Regions from separate parts of the Nonomuraea sp. NPDC049750 genome, predicted to be linked through region 3. Evidence: riboswitches for the same ligand, from Rfam matches in the RefSeq annotation. Region 3 holds a riboswitch; each other region holds the start of a gene.
The links. A riboswitch is a leader RNA that binds a small molecule or an ion and turns the genes downstream of it on or off. The one in region 3 is predicted to bind cobalamin.
Positions count from the first base shown of each region.

Region 1: it holds a riboswitch for cobalamin, as region 3 does, so the genes downstream of both, AB0J16_RS59100 (ribonucleoside-diphosphate reductase subunit alpha) here and cobN (cobaltochelatase subunit CobN) in region 3, are expected to answer to the same signal.
Region 2: it holds a riboswitch for cobalamin, as region 3 does, so the genes downstream of both, AB0J16_RS43250 (ABC transporter substrate-binding protein) here and cobN (cobaltochelatase subunit CobN) in region 3, are expected to answer to the same signal.

Region 1 covers NZ_JBFANB010000063.1:11,343-14,609, forward strand. Annotated here, with positions in the region: gene AB0J16_RS59090 (SAM-dependent methyltransferase) at 1-239, shown strand, start outside; gene AB0J16_RS59095 (tripartite tricarboxylate transporter substrate-binding protein) at 345-1,310, shown strand; cobalamin riboswitch at 1,315-1,509, shown strand; gene AB0J16_RS59100 (ribonucleoside-diphosphate reductase subunit alpha) at 1,637-3,267, shown strand, end outside.
Region 2 covers NZ_JBFANB010000025.1:47,347-50,613, forward strand. Annotated here, with positions in the region: gene AB0J16_RS43240 (SDR family NAD(P)-dependent oxidoreductase) at 1-627, shown strand, start outside; gene AB0J16_RS43245 (Gfo/Idh/MocA family oxidoreductase) at 925-1,788, shown strand; cobalamin riboswitch at 1,796-1,916, shown strand; gene AB0J16_RS43250 (ABC transporter substrate-binding protein) at 1,989-2,948, shown strand; gene AB0J16_RS43255 (iron ABC transporter permease) at 2,960-3,267, shown strand, end outside.
Region 3 covers NZ_JBFANB010000009.1:92,400-95,666, reverse strand. Annotated here, with positions in the region: gene cobN (cobaltochelatase subunit CobN) at 1-1,329, opposite strand, end outside; cobalamin riboswitch at 1,364-1,552, opposite strand; gene cobG (precorrin-3B synthase) at 1,581-2,828, shown strand; gene AB0J16_RS24280 (precorrin-8X methylmutase) at 2,866-3,267, shown strand, end outside.

The sequences.
Region 1 (3,267 bases), on a different contig from region 3:
CCCACGCGACCTCGCGGGGACGTTTCGACGAGGGCGCCACGCCCCTCCACCGGCCCACGTCGGCAGGGGCCGGCACCGACCGGACGCCGAGGGAGATCCGGGCGTTCTTCGGGGACTTCGAGCTGGTCGAGCCGGGCCTGGTGCACGCCCCCGACTGGCGTCCCGATCGGCCCAGGCTGGTCAGCGAGCCCTCGCTGCCGTCGTACCTGCTCGTCGGTGTGGGCGAGAAAACTTCATAGTTCTTCCCGACTTTTCGTGATCCCTGATAATGACAACCCTGATGTGTAACAGTGCGTTAAGTGTCAGTGACCTGGGGTAGTTATGGGGTGCGAGGGGAGGACGCCATGCGCCGACGGGGGTTCTTCGCGCTCGGCCTGGCGGTGGCGGCCTGCGCGACAGGATGTGGCACGGAGGGGAGCCTCGGCGGACGCGCCGTCAACGCGGCCGGCCTCTCGGGCCGGTTCGCGATCGTCCCCGGCGCCGGACGCTGGGCCCGCGTCGCCAAGGCGCTCGTCAAAACCGCCCGCGACGCCGGTTTCCCGGTCTCCGGCACGCCGCCCGTCACCCGGATCACCGTCACCGGGTTGCCCGCGCTGGCCGCGACCGAGCTCAACAACGGGCTGTCGCTGCTCGACACCGCCACGCCGCTGGCCCGGCTCACCGGCCAGATCGAGGTGGTGGTGGTGCCCGCTCACTCCAAGTTCACCACCTTCGACCAGTTCGGCGCGCAGCTGGTGGCCCACCCCGACCGCACACCGCTGACGGGCGGACCGCAGGGCGAGCCCGACCACCTGCTGTTCGGGCTGATCGCCAAGGGCCTCGGCGCCGACACCCGGCAGGTCGACTACACCGGCTTTCCCGGCAGCGTGGAGGCCGCGGCCGCGCTTCTCGGTGGCAAGGCCGCCGCGGCGACCGGCACGCTCGCGGACTGGCGCCGTGCCATCGGCAAGGGCCAGGTCAGGGTGCTGGCCGTCTCCAGCGCGCGCCGGGTGGACGGCGTGGAGGCGCCGAGCCTGCTGGAGTGCGGCGTGCGGGTCGACTTCGCCGACTGGTGCGCGGCCGTGGGGCCCGAGGGGATGTCCGAGGACGGCAAGGCCGTCGCCATCCGGCTCTGCGACGAGGTCACGGAGTCCGCCTCCTGGCGGGCGGCCTGCCGGGCGGAGGGATGGACCTCGATCCCGCTCAGCGGCGACGACTTCGAACAATGGCTGGCCTCGGAGATCGGCAGGACCAGGGCCGTGCTCCGCGATCTGGGCATGCTCGACACCGCTGACACAACATGCTGGGGTAGTTGCGCCAAGGGCCACTAGATGTAGGATTCTGCTCGTCGCTGGTTCGCCCCTCGGGGCGGAGCAAAAGGGAACCCGGTGCGATTCCGGGGCTGCCCCGCAGCGGTGAGCGGGAACGACCGCCGTCACGAGCACTGGACCTTTCCGGGAAGCGACGGCCAGTAGGAACTATCGACCATGCCCGCGAGCCCGAAGACCTGCCGGTGACGTTGGGGGAGCCAGCCGGCTCTGCCCATCGAAGTGTCCATGGCCTCGAGGGAGGGCCGGGGGCGTCGGCGGCCGGGGAGTCCAGGGGCCGTCGTGCTCTCACGCGCCCTCACGGGGATGAGCTCGCGAGGAGAGAGCACGTGACGCAGATCATTGAGGCCGATCACCAGCCGGCCACGGTCGATCACCAGCCGGCCACGGTCGATCACCAGCCGGCCACGGTCGACCAGCAGCCGGCCACCGTCGGCCGGCAGTCGGCGACGGTCGATCGGCAGTCGGCCACCGCCAAAAGCGCCGATCGGCGGCTGGCGATCGAGGAGGCCGCCGCCCGGGTGATCACCGATCCGGCCAACTCCCGGATCGCCGCCCGGCTCCTGGCCGAGGAGATCGCCGACGAGGCGGCCGGGCACGGCGTGCGGACCTTTTCCGAGTCCATCGCCGCCAGCCACGCCGCCGGGCTGATCCAGGACTCGCTCGCCGCCTTCGTCGGCGCGCACGCCGCCGAGCTCGACGCGCTCGTCTCCGGCGACGCGGACGACCGCTTCGAGTACTTCGGGTTGCGTACGGTCTACGACCGCTACCTGCTGCGGCACCCGCGGTCGCGGACCGTGCTCGAACGGCCGCAGCACTTCCTGCTCCGCGTGGCCTGCGGGCTGTCGGAGACGGTCGCCGAGGCCGCCGAGCTGTACGGCCTCATGTCCACACTGTCGTACCTGCCGAGCTCACCGACGCTGTTCAACTCCGGTTCGCGCCGGCCGCAGCTGTCGTCGTGCTTCCTGCTCGACTCGCCGCGCGACGAGCTGGAGTCGATCTACGACCGCTACGGGCAGGTGGCCAGGCTGTCGAAGTACGCCGGGGGCATCGGCATCGCGTGGACCCGGGTGCGCTCGCGTGGATCCCTCATCAAGGGCACCAACGGGCACTCCAACGGCATCGTGCCCTGGCTGCGTACGCTCGACTCCTCCGTCGCCGCCGTCAACCAGGGCGGTCGCCGCAAGGGCGCGGCCTGTGTCTACCTGGAGACCTGGCACGCCGATATCGAGGAGTTCCTGGAGCTGCGCGACAACACGGGCGAGGACGCCCGGCGTACGCACAACCTCAACCTGGCCAACTGGGTGCCGGACGAGTTCATGCGGCGGGTGGAGGCCGACGAGGTCTGGTCGCTGTTCGACCCCAAGGAGGTCCCCGACCTCACCGACCTGTACGGCGAGGCGTTCACCCGCGCCTACCGCGCCTACGAGGCCGACGGCCGCTACACCCGGCAACTGCCCGCCCGGACCCTCTACGGCCGGATGATGCGCACCCTCGCCCAGACCGGCAACGGCTGGATGACGTTCAAGGACGCCGCCAACCGCACCTCCAACCAGACGGCCCGGCCCGAGAACGTCATCCACCTGTCCAACCTGTGCACCGAGATCCTCGAGGTCACCAGCGACGGCGAGACGGCGGTATGCAACCTCGGCTCGATCAACCTCGCCGCCCACCTGACCGGCGAAGGCGTCGACTGGGCCCGGCTGCGCACGACCGTCCGTACGGCCGTACGTTTCCTGGACCGGACCATCGACCTGGGCTTCTACCCGACCACTGAGGCCGAGGCGGCCAACAAGCGCTGGCGGCCGATCGGGCTCGGCGTGATGGGCCTGGCCGACGTCTTCTTCGCGCTCCGGCTGCCGTTCGACTCGCCCGAGGCGCTGGGGCTGTCGACCCGCGTCGCCGAGGAGATCGCCCTGGCCGCCTACGACACCTCCGCCGACCTGGCCGTCGAGCGCGG
Region 2 (3,267 bases), on a different contig from region 3:
CTCGTCTGTGACGTGTCGGACGAGAAGCAGGTGGCCGAGGCGATCGGCGACCTGGTCACCTCGTTCGGCCGCCTGGACGTCGTCCACTCCAACGCGGCCGCGCTCGACCCCGGCACCTACGGCCGTGACCGCGACCTTGAGGACCTCGACGTCGCCGTCTGGGACCGCACGATGGCGGTGAACCTGCGTGGCTGCCTGCTCATGGTCAAGCACGCGGCCCCCGTGATGGCCGAGGGCGGCGCGTTCGTCGTCACTTCGTCGGTCTCCGGCCTGCTGGGCGACGTCGCGCACGTCGCGTACGGCACCTCGAAGGCGGCGCTGACCGGTTTCGTGCGCTACGTGGCCACCAAGTACGGCTCGCGCGGCATCCGCTGCAACGCCGTCGCGCCCGCGCTGGTCCTGACCGACGCGGCCGCGCAGGCCCTCGGCCGGGAGCGGCTGGCCGACAAGGCGGCCGAACGGCTGCTGCCCTGGGCCTGCACCCCGGACGACGTGGCCGACCTCGTCGCCTTCCTCGCCTCGGGTGAGTCGCGGTGCATCACGGGACAGACCATCGTCATCGACTCCGGCACGATGGCCCACCGCCCTGAACACGCCCTGCGCCAATGGCGCGACGCGGCGGGGTGATGCTGGTGCGGTGACCACCGGGATTCCCCTGGGGTGGTTCGTCACACGACCGTCTCGATCCCAGTGACGGTCTGTCGTGCTTGGGGTCCTTGTGGGGGAGGCCCTTGCGGGGTGCGGAGGAAGTCGGTCCGTGGTGGTTGGGGTCCTTTCAGGGATGCCCCTGCGGGGGAGCGGAGGAAGGCGGTCCGTGTGGCAGGGAGCCCGTGGAGGGACACTCCTGCGGGGGAGTGGAAGACCGGATGCCCGCAGAACATTCCTAGGAACCGCATTAAGGTTGTGGCGGATCAAGGGGGATGAATGGAGCCGGTGTCGGTCGGGTTGGTCGGGGCGGGGCCGTGGGCGGAGCGCGCGCATGCGCCCATGCTGGTCAACAGTCCGCATCTCCGGTTCGCCGGCGTGTGGGCCCGGCGCCCGGAGGCTGCCGCCCGGCTGGGGGCGCCGGTGTTCGAGCGGGTCGAGGAGTTGTTCGAGGCGTGCGAGGCCGTGGCGTTCTGCGTGCCGCCGGGCGTACAGGCCGAATTGGGGGTGCGCGCGGCGAAGGCCGGGAAGGCGCTGTTGCTGGAGAAGCCGCTCGCCGACTCGCTGGAGAACGCGCGGCGGCTCGCCGACGCCGTGCGTGAGGCCGGTGTGGCCTCCCAGATGGTGCTCAGCATGCGTTATATGAAGCAGGTCAGGGAGTTTCTGGCGCGCTGCGCGGAAATCGAGGCGTTCGGCGGTCACGCCGCGAACATCTCCAATGTCCTGCTGGGCGGCCACCTCTTCGGCACCCCGTGGCGGCTCGAGCGCGGGGCGCTCCTGGACGTCGGGCCGCACGTGATCGACCTGCTCGACGCCGCGCTCGGCCGGGTGACCGGCGTGCGCGCGCACGGCAACCCGCTCGGCTGGACCGGACTGCTGCTCGATCACGAGGGCGGCGCGGCCAGCGAGGCGTCGCTGTGCATGGCCGCCGCCGGTGACCTGCCGCCGGCCAGCGTCGCGGTGTTCGGCAGGACGGGCAGCGTGACGCTGATGCCCAGTGATGACGACGATCCGTTCGAGACCATCGCCGAGGAGTTCGCGCGGACCGTACGCCAGGGCGGCGGGCACCCGCTGGACGCGGCCCACGGGCTCAGGTTGCAAGAGATCATCGCCGAGGCGGAAGCCCAATTGGGCACCCCTTGACTTAACGCCCATCTGGCGCATTGATAGCGTCTGTCCGACGCGCAGAGTTGCAGCGAAGTCCGGTGCGAGTCCGGCGCTGTCCCGCAACTGTCATAGCCAGGTCGCCTGCCTCCGCGCTGACGTCATCAACCCTCGTGGAAAAGGGTGATCCGTCGCTCTCCAGCGGGTCTCTCGGTTCCGACAGTGTGAAAGGACTTCTCGTGAGGCCCGTACGCACGGCCTTCGCGGGCGCGCTGCTGGGAACGCTCGTTCTGGCCGGATGTGGTCAGACCAGCACTACCACCACCCCGTCCCCCGCGAGCCCCACCGGTACGACCGGCTCGACCAGCTCCGCCGCCTTCCCCGTGACGGTCGAGGCGGGCAACGGCAAGGTCGGCATCGCCAAAAAGCCGGAGCGGATCGTCTCGCTCTCCGCCAGCCACACCGAGACGCTCTTCGCCATCGGCGCGGGCCCCCAGGTCATCGCGGTGGACGACCAGTCCAACTACCCGGCCGGCGTCCCCAAGACCGACCTGTCCGGCTTCAAGCCGAACGTCGAGGCCATCGTCGCCCAGAAGCCCGACCTGGTGATCGTCTCCAACGACATCGACGGCATCGTCGCCAAGCTGGGCAAGGTGAACGTGCCCGTCCTCCTGGAGCCCGCCGCCACCAAGCTCGACGAGGCGTACGACGAGATCACCGACCTCGGCGCCGCCACCGGCAACACCGAAAAGGCCGGACAAGTCGTGACAGGCATGAAGACATCCCTCGACAAGCTCTCGGCGAACGCCCCCAAGAACAAGAAGCTCACCTACTACCACGAACTCGACCAGACCCCCTACGCGGCGACGTCCAGCACGTTCATCGGGCAGATCTACGCCATGTTCGGCCTCACCAACATCGCCGACAAGGCGCCGGACCCGGCGGGCGGCTACCCCAAGCTGTCGGCGGAGTTCGTCGCCCAGGCCGACCCCGACCTGATCTTCCTGGCGGACGTGAAGTGCTGCCAGCAGAGCAAGGACACGCTGGCCAAGCGCCCCGGCTGGAAAGGACTGTCGGCGGTCAAGGGTGACCAGGTGATCCAGCTCGACGACGACATCGCCTCGCGCTGGGGCCCGCGGGTCGTGGACCTGGCGCAGACCATCAGCGACGCCGTCGGCAAGGCGGCCACCCGCCAGTGAGGTCCAGACCGATGTGGACGGCGGGCGCGCTGGCCGTGCTCGCCGTCTCCATGGTCGCCGGGCTGCTCGGCGGGGCCGCCGACATCTCACCGTGGCAGGTGGTGCTCCAGGTGCTCGACTGGCTGCCGTACGTACACGTGGACTCGGGGCTGGCCCCCGTGGAGCAAGGGCTGCTGTTCGAGCTGCGGCTGCCCAGGGTGCTGGTGGCGGCCGTGGTCGGCGGGCTGCTGGCCATCGCGGGGGCCGGCTACCAGGGGGTGTTCCGCAACCCGCTGGCCGACCCCTACCTGCTGGGCGCCGCAGCCGGAGCCGGGCTGAC
Region 3 (3,267 bases):
GGCTCCCCAGTGCCGCTCGATCCCGGTGCGCAGGTCGGCGGGGAGCGTGCGGTACCAGCGTTCGTAGGAGGCGGCGGAGATGCGTACCGGATTGCCCGCCAGGTGCTCCTCGGTCAGCCAGTCCTGGTCCTGGCCGCCCGCGGCGATGAGCGCGTGGATGAGCGCGTCGCCGTCCTGCTCGGCCACGCCGGGGAAGCCCTCGCCCAGGTCGTAGCCCGCTTCGGCGAGCCGGGCCAGCAGCCGTACGGTGCTGGCGGGGGTGTCCAGGCCGACGGCGTTGCCGACGCGCGAGTGCTTGGTCGGGTACGCCGACAGCATCACCACCAGCCGCCGCCCGCCAGGCGGGGTGTGGCGCAGCAGCCCGTGGCGTACGGCGATGCCCGCCACCCGCGCGGCCCGCTCGGGGTCGGCGACGTAGACGGTCAGCCCGTCGGGGTCGATCTCCTTGAAGGAGAACGGCACGGTGATGATCCGGCCGTCGAACTCGGGGATGGCCACCTGCGAGGCGGCGTCCAGCGGCGACAGGCCGTCGTCGTTGTCCTCCCACGCCTGCCTGGCCGTGGTCAGGCACAGGCCCTGCAGGATCGGCACGTCGAGCGCGGCCAGCGCGCCCACGTCCCACGCCTCGTCGTCCCCGCCCGCGCCCGCTGTCGCAGGACGCGAGCCGCCCGCCGCCAGTACGGTCACCACCAGCGCGTCGGCGGCCCGCAGGGTGTCCAGCAGCTCGGGTTCGGCGGTGCGCAACGAGGAGCAGAACACCGGCAGCGCCTGCCCGCCCGCCTCCTCGACGGCGGCGCAGAGCGTCTCGACGAAGGCCGTGTTGCCCGCCATGTGGTGCGCCCGGTAGTAGAGCACCCCGATCACGGGCCCCTCGTGTGACCGTGCCTCGCGCTCCAGCCGCCCCCAGGACGGCGTGGGCGCCGGCGGCGCGAACCCGCGCCCGGTCAGCAGGACGGTGTCGGACAGGAAGGCGTGCAGCTCGGTCAGGTTGGCGGGCCCGCCGTGCGCCAGGTACGCGTGCGCGTCGGCGCAGACGCCGCCGCGCACCGTGGACAGCTCCATCAGCTCGGCGTCCGGCGCCTGCTCGCCGCCCAGCACTACGACCGGACGGGGCCCGGCCAGCAGCGCGTCGAGCCCCTCCTGCCAGGCGCGGCGACCGCCGAGCAGCCGTACGACGACCAGGTCGGCCCCCTCCAGCAGGCCGGGAAGATCGTCGGGGCCGAGCCGGGCGGGGTTGCCCAGGCGGTAGGCGGCGCCGCAGGCACGCGCGCTCAACAGGTCGGTGTCGGAGGTGGAGAGCAGCAGGACGGTACGGCTGTCGCCAGGCACGGCGCGATCCTCCCTCGGGGTCCTCGCCCCGGTCGTGGGTGTCGCGACGGCAGGAGTCTCCTGGCTCCCGGATCAGCGCTCACCCCGGCCTTCCCACCCGTTGCCGGGCAGTGGCCTGCGGTGGGGTTCGCTCCCCGGTCACAGTGGCGGGACCGCGCCGGATTCGCACCGGCTTCCTCCCTTTGCCATCGCCTACCCAGGAGCCTACGGCAGGAGCAACCTCCACCAGAAGTGGCGTTACCATCCTCATCGTGTCCATAGCCGACTTTTCCGGACGGGTCCGGCCCGACGCCTGTCCGGGAGCGCTCCAGGTGCACGAGGCCGCCGACGGCCCGCTGGCCCGGGTCCGCCTGCCCGGCGGCGCGGTCTCCGGCGGGCAGCTCCGCGAGCTGGCGGCCTGCGCGGCGGAGCTGGGCTCCGGGGTGGTCGAGCTCACGTCGCGGGCGAACGTACAGGTGCGCGGCCTGCGCGCGCCGGCCGCCTTCGCCGAACGGATCGCCACCGCTGGGCTGCTGCCCTCGGCCGCGCACGAACGGGTACGCAACATCGTCGCCTCGCCGCTCGGCGGCCGTGGTCCCTCGGGTTCGGTGGACACGCAACCCCTGGTCGAGGCCCTGGACCTGGCTCTGTGCGCACGGGTCCGGCTGGCCGGGCTGCCGGGGCGCTTTCTGTTCGCGCTGGACGACGGCACTGGGGATACGTGGCAGCTGGCCGCCGATGTCACTCTCGTGCCTGCGGCAGTGGACGGTGACGCCTGGGTCTCACTGCCCGAGGGCGCGGTGGCGGGCGGTGGCGCCTGGTTGTCACTGCTGCTGGCGGGCGTGGACGTCGGGCTTGTCGTGTCCCGTGACGCGGCGGTCGGGCTGATGATCGCCGCCGCCGAAGCGTTCCTCGACGAGCGGGAGCGCGGGCTTTCCGATCGTGACCGGGGCGCGTGGCGGATCGCGGAGTTGGCGGACGGTCCCGCCCGAATCGCCGCCCACCTGGGCGTGGCGGGCGCGCGTAAGACGACCGCCCTGGACGCCTCCCCTGCCTTCTCGGCCCGTCGCCCCGGGCCTGTCGATCAGCGGGACGGCCGCGTGGCGCTGGAGGCCGTGGTGCCGCTCGGGCGGCTGTCCGCCGCTCAGGTAAACGCCATCGCCGACACCGCCGACGACGGTGGGGCGGTTCCCGTACGGCTGACGCCTTGGCGAACGGTCGTCCTGCTGGACCTGTCCCCCGCCGCGGCCGAGCGGGCGGTGCGGCAGCTGTCCACGGCCGGGCTGGTGACCGATCCGGCGTCGCCCTGGGTCGGCGTGAGCGCCTGCACCGGACGTCCCGGCTGCGCCAAATCGCTGGCGGACGTGCAGGAGGACGTACGGCGGTGGGTGGCGACCCTGGACGCGCCCGCTGCGACGCCGGTGCACTGGGCCGGTTGCGAGCGGCGCTGCGGACTGCCCCGCGGCCGGGTGGTCCAGATGGTGGCCACCGCCGACGGATACGAGGAACGGCCGCACTGATGGCGGTCAGCTTCGACCGATGCGAGGAAAGGCAGCAGTGACCGACTACCTGCGCGACGGCGCCGAGATCTACCGGCGTTCGTTCGCGACCATCCGTGCCGAAGCCGATCTCACCGGGATGCCCCCGGATGTGGCCCAGGTGGCGGTGCGGATGATCCACGCGTGTGGCATGACCGACCTCGTCGCCGACCTGGACTGGTCGCCTTCGGTGGTCGTCCGGGCCCGCGAGGCGCTGCGGCGCGGCGCGCCCGTGCTGTGCGACGCGCAGATGGTCGCCTCCGGCGTCACCAGGCGCAGGCTGCCCGCCGACAACGACGTGGTGTGCGCTCTGGGCGAGCCAGGCGTGCCGGAGCTGGCCGAACGCCTCGGCACCACACGCAGCGCCGCCGCCCTGGAGCTGTGGCGCGACCGGCTGGACGGCGCCGTGGTGGCGATCGGC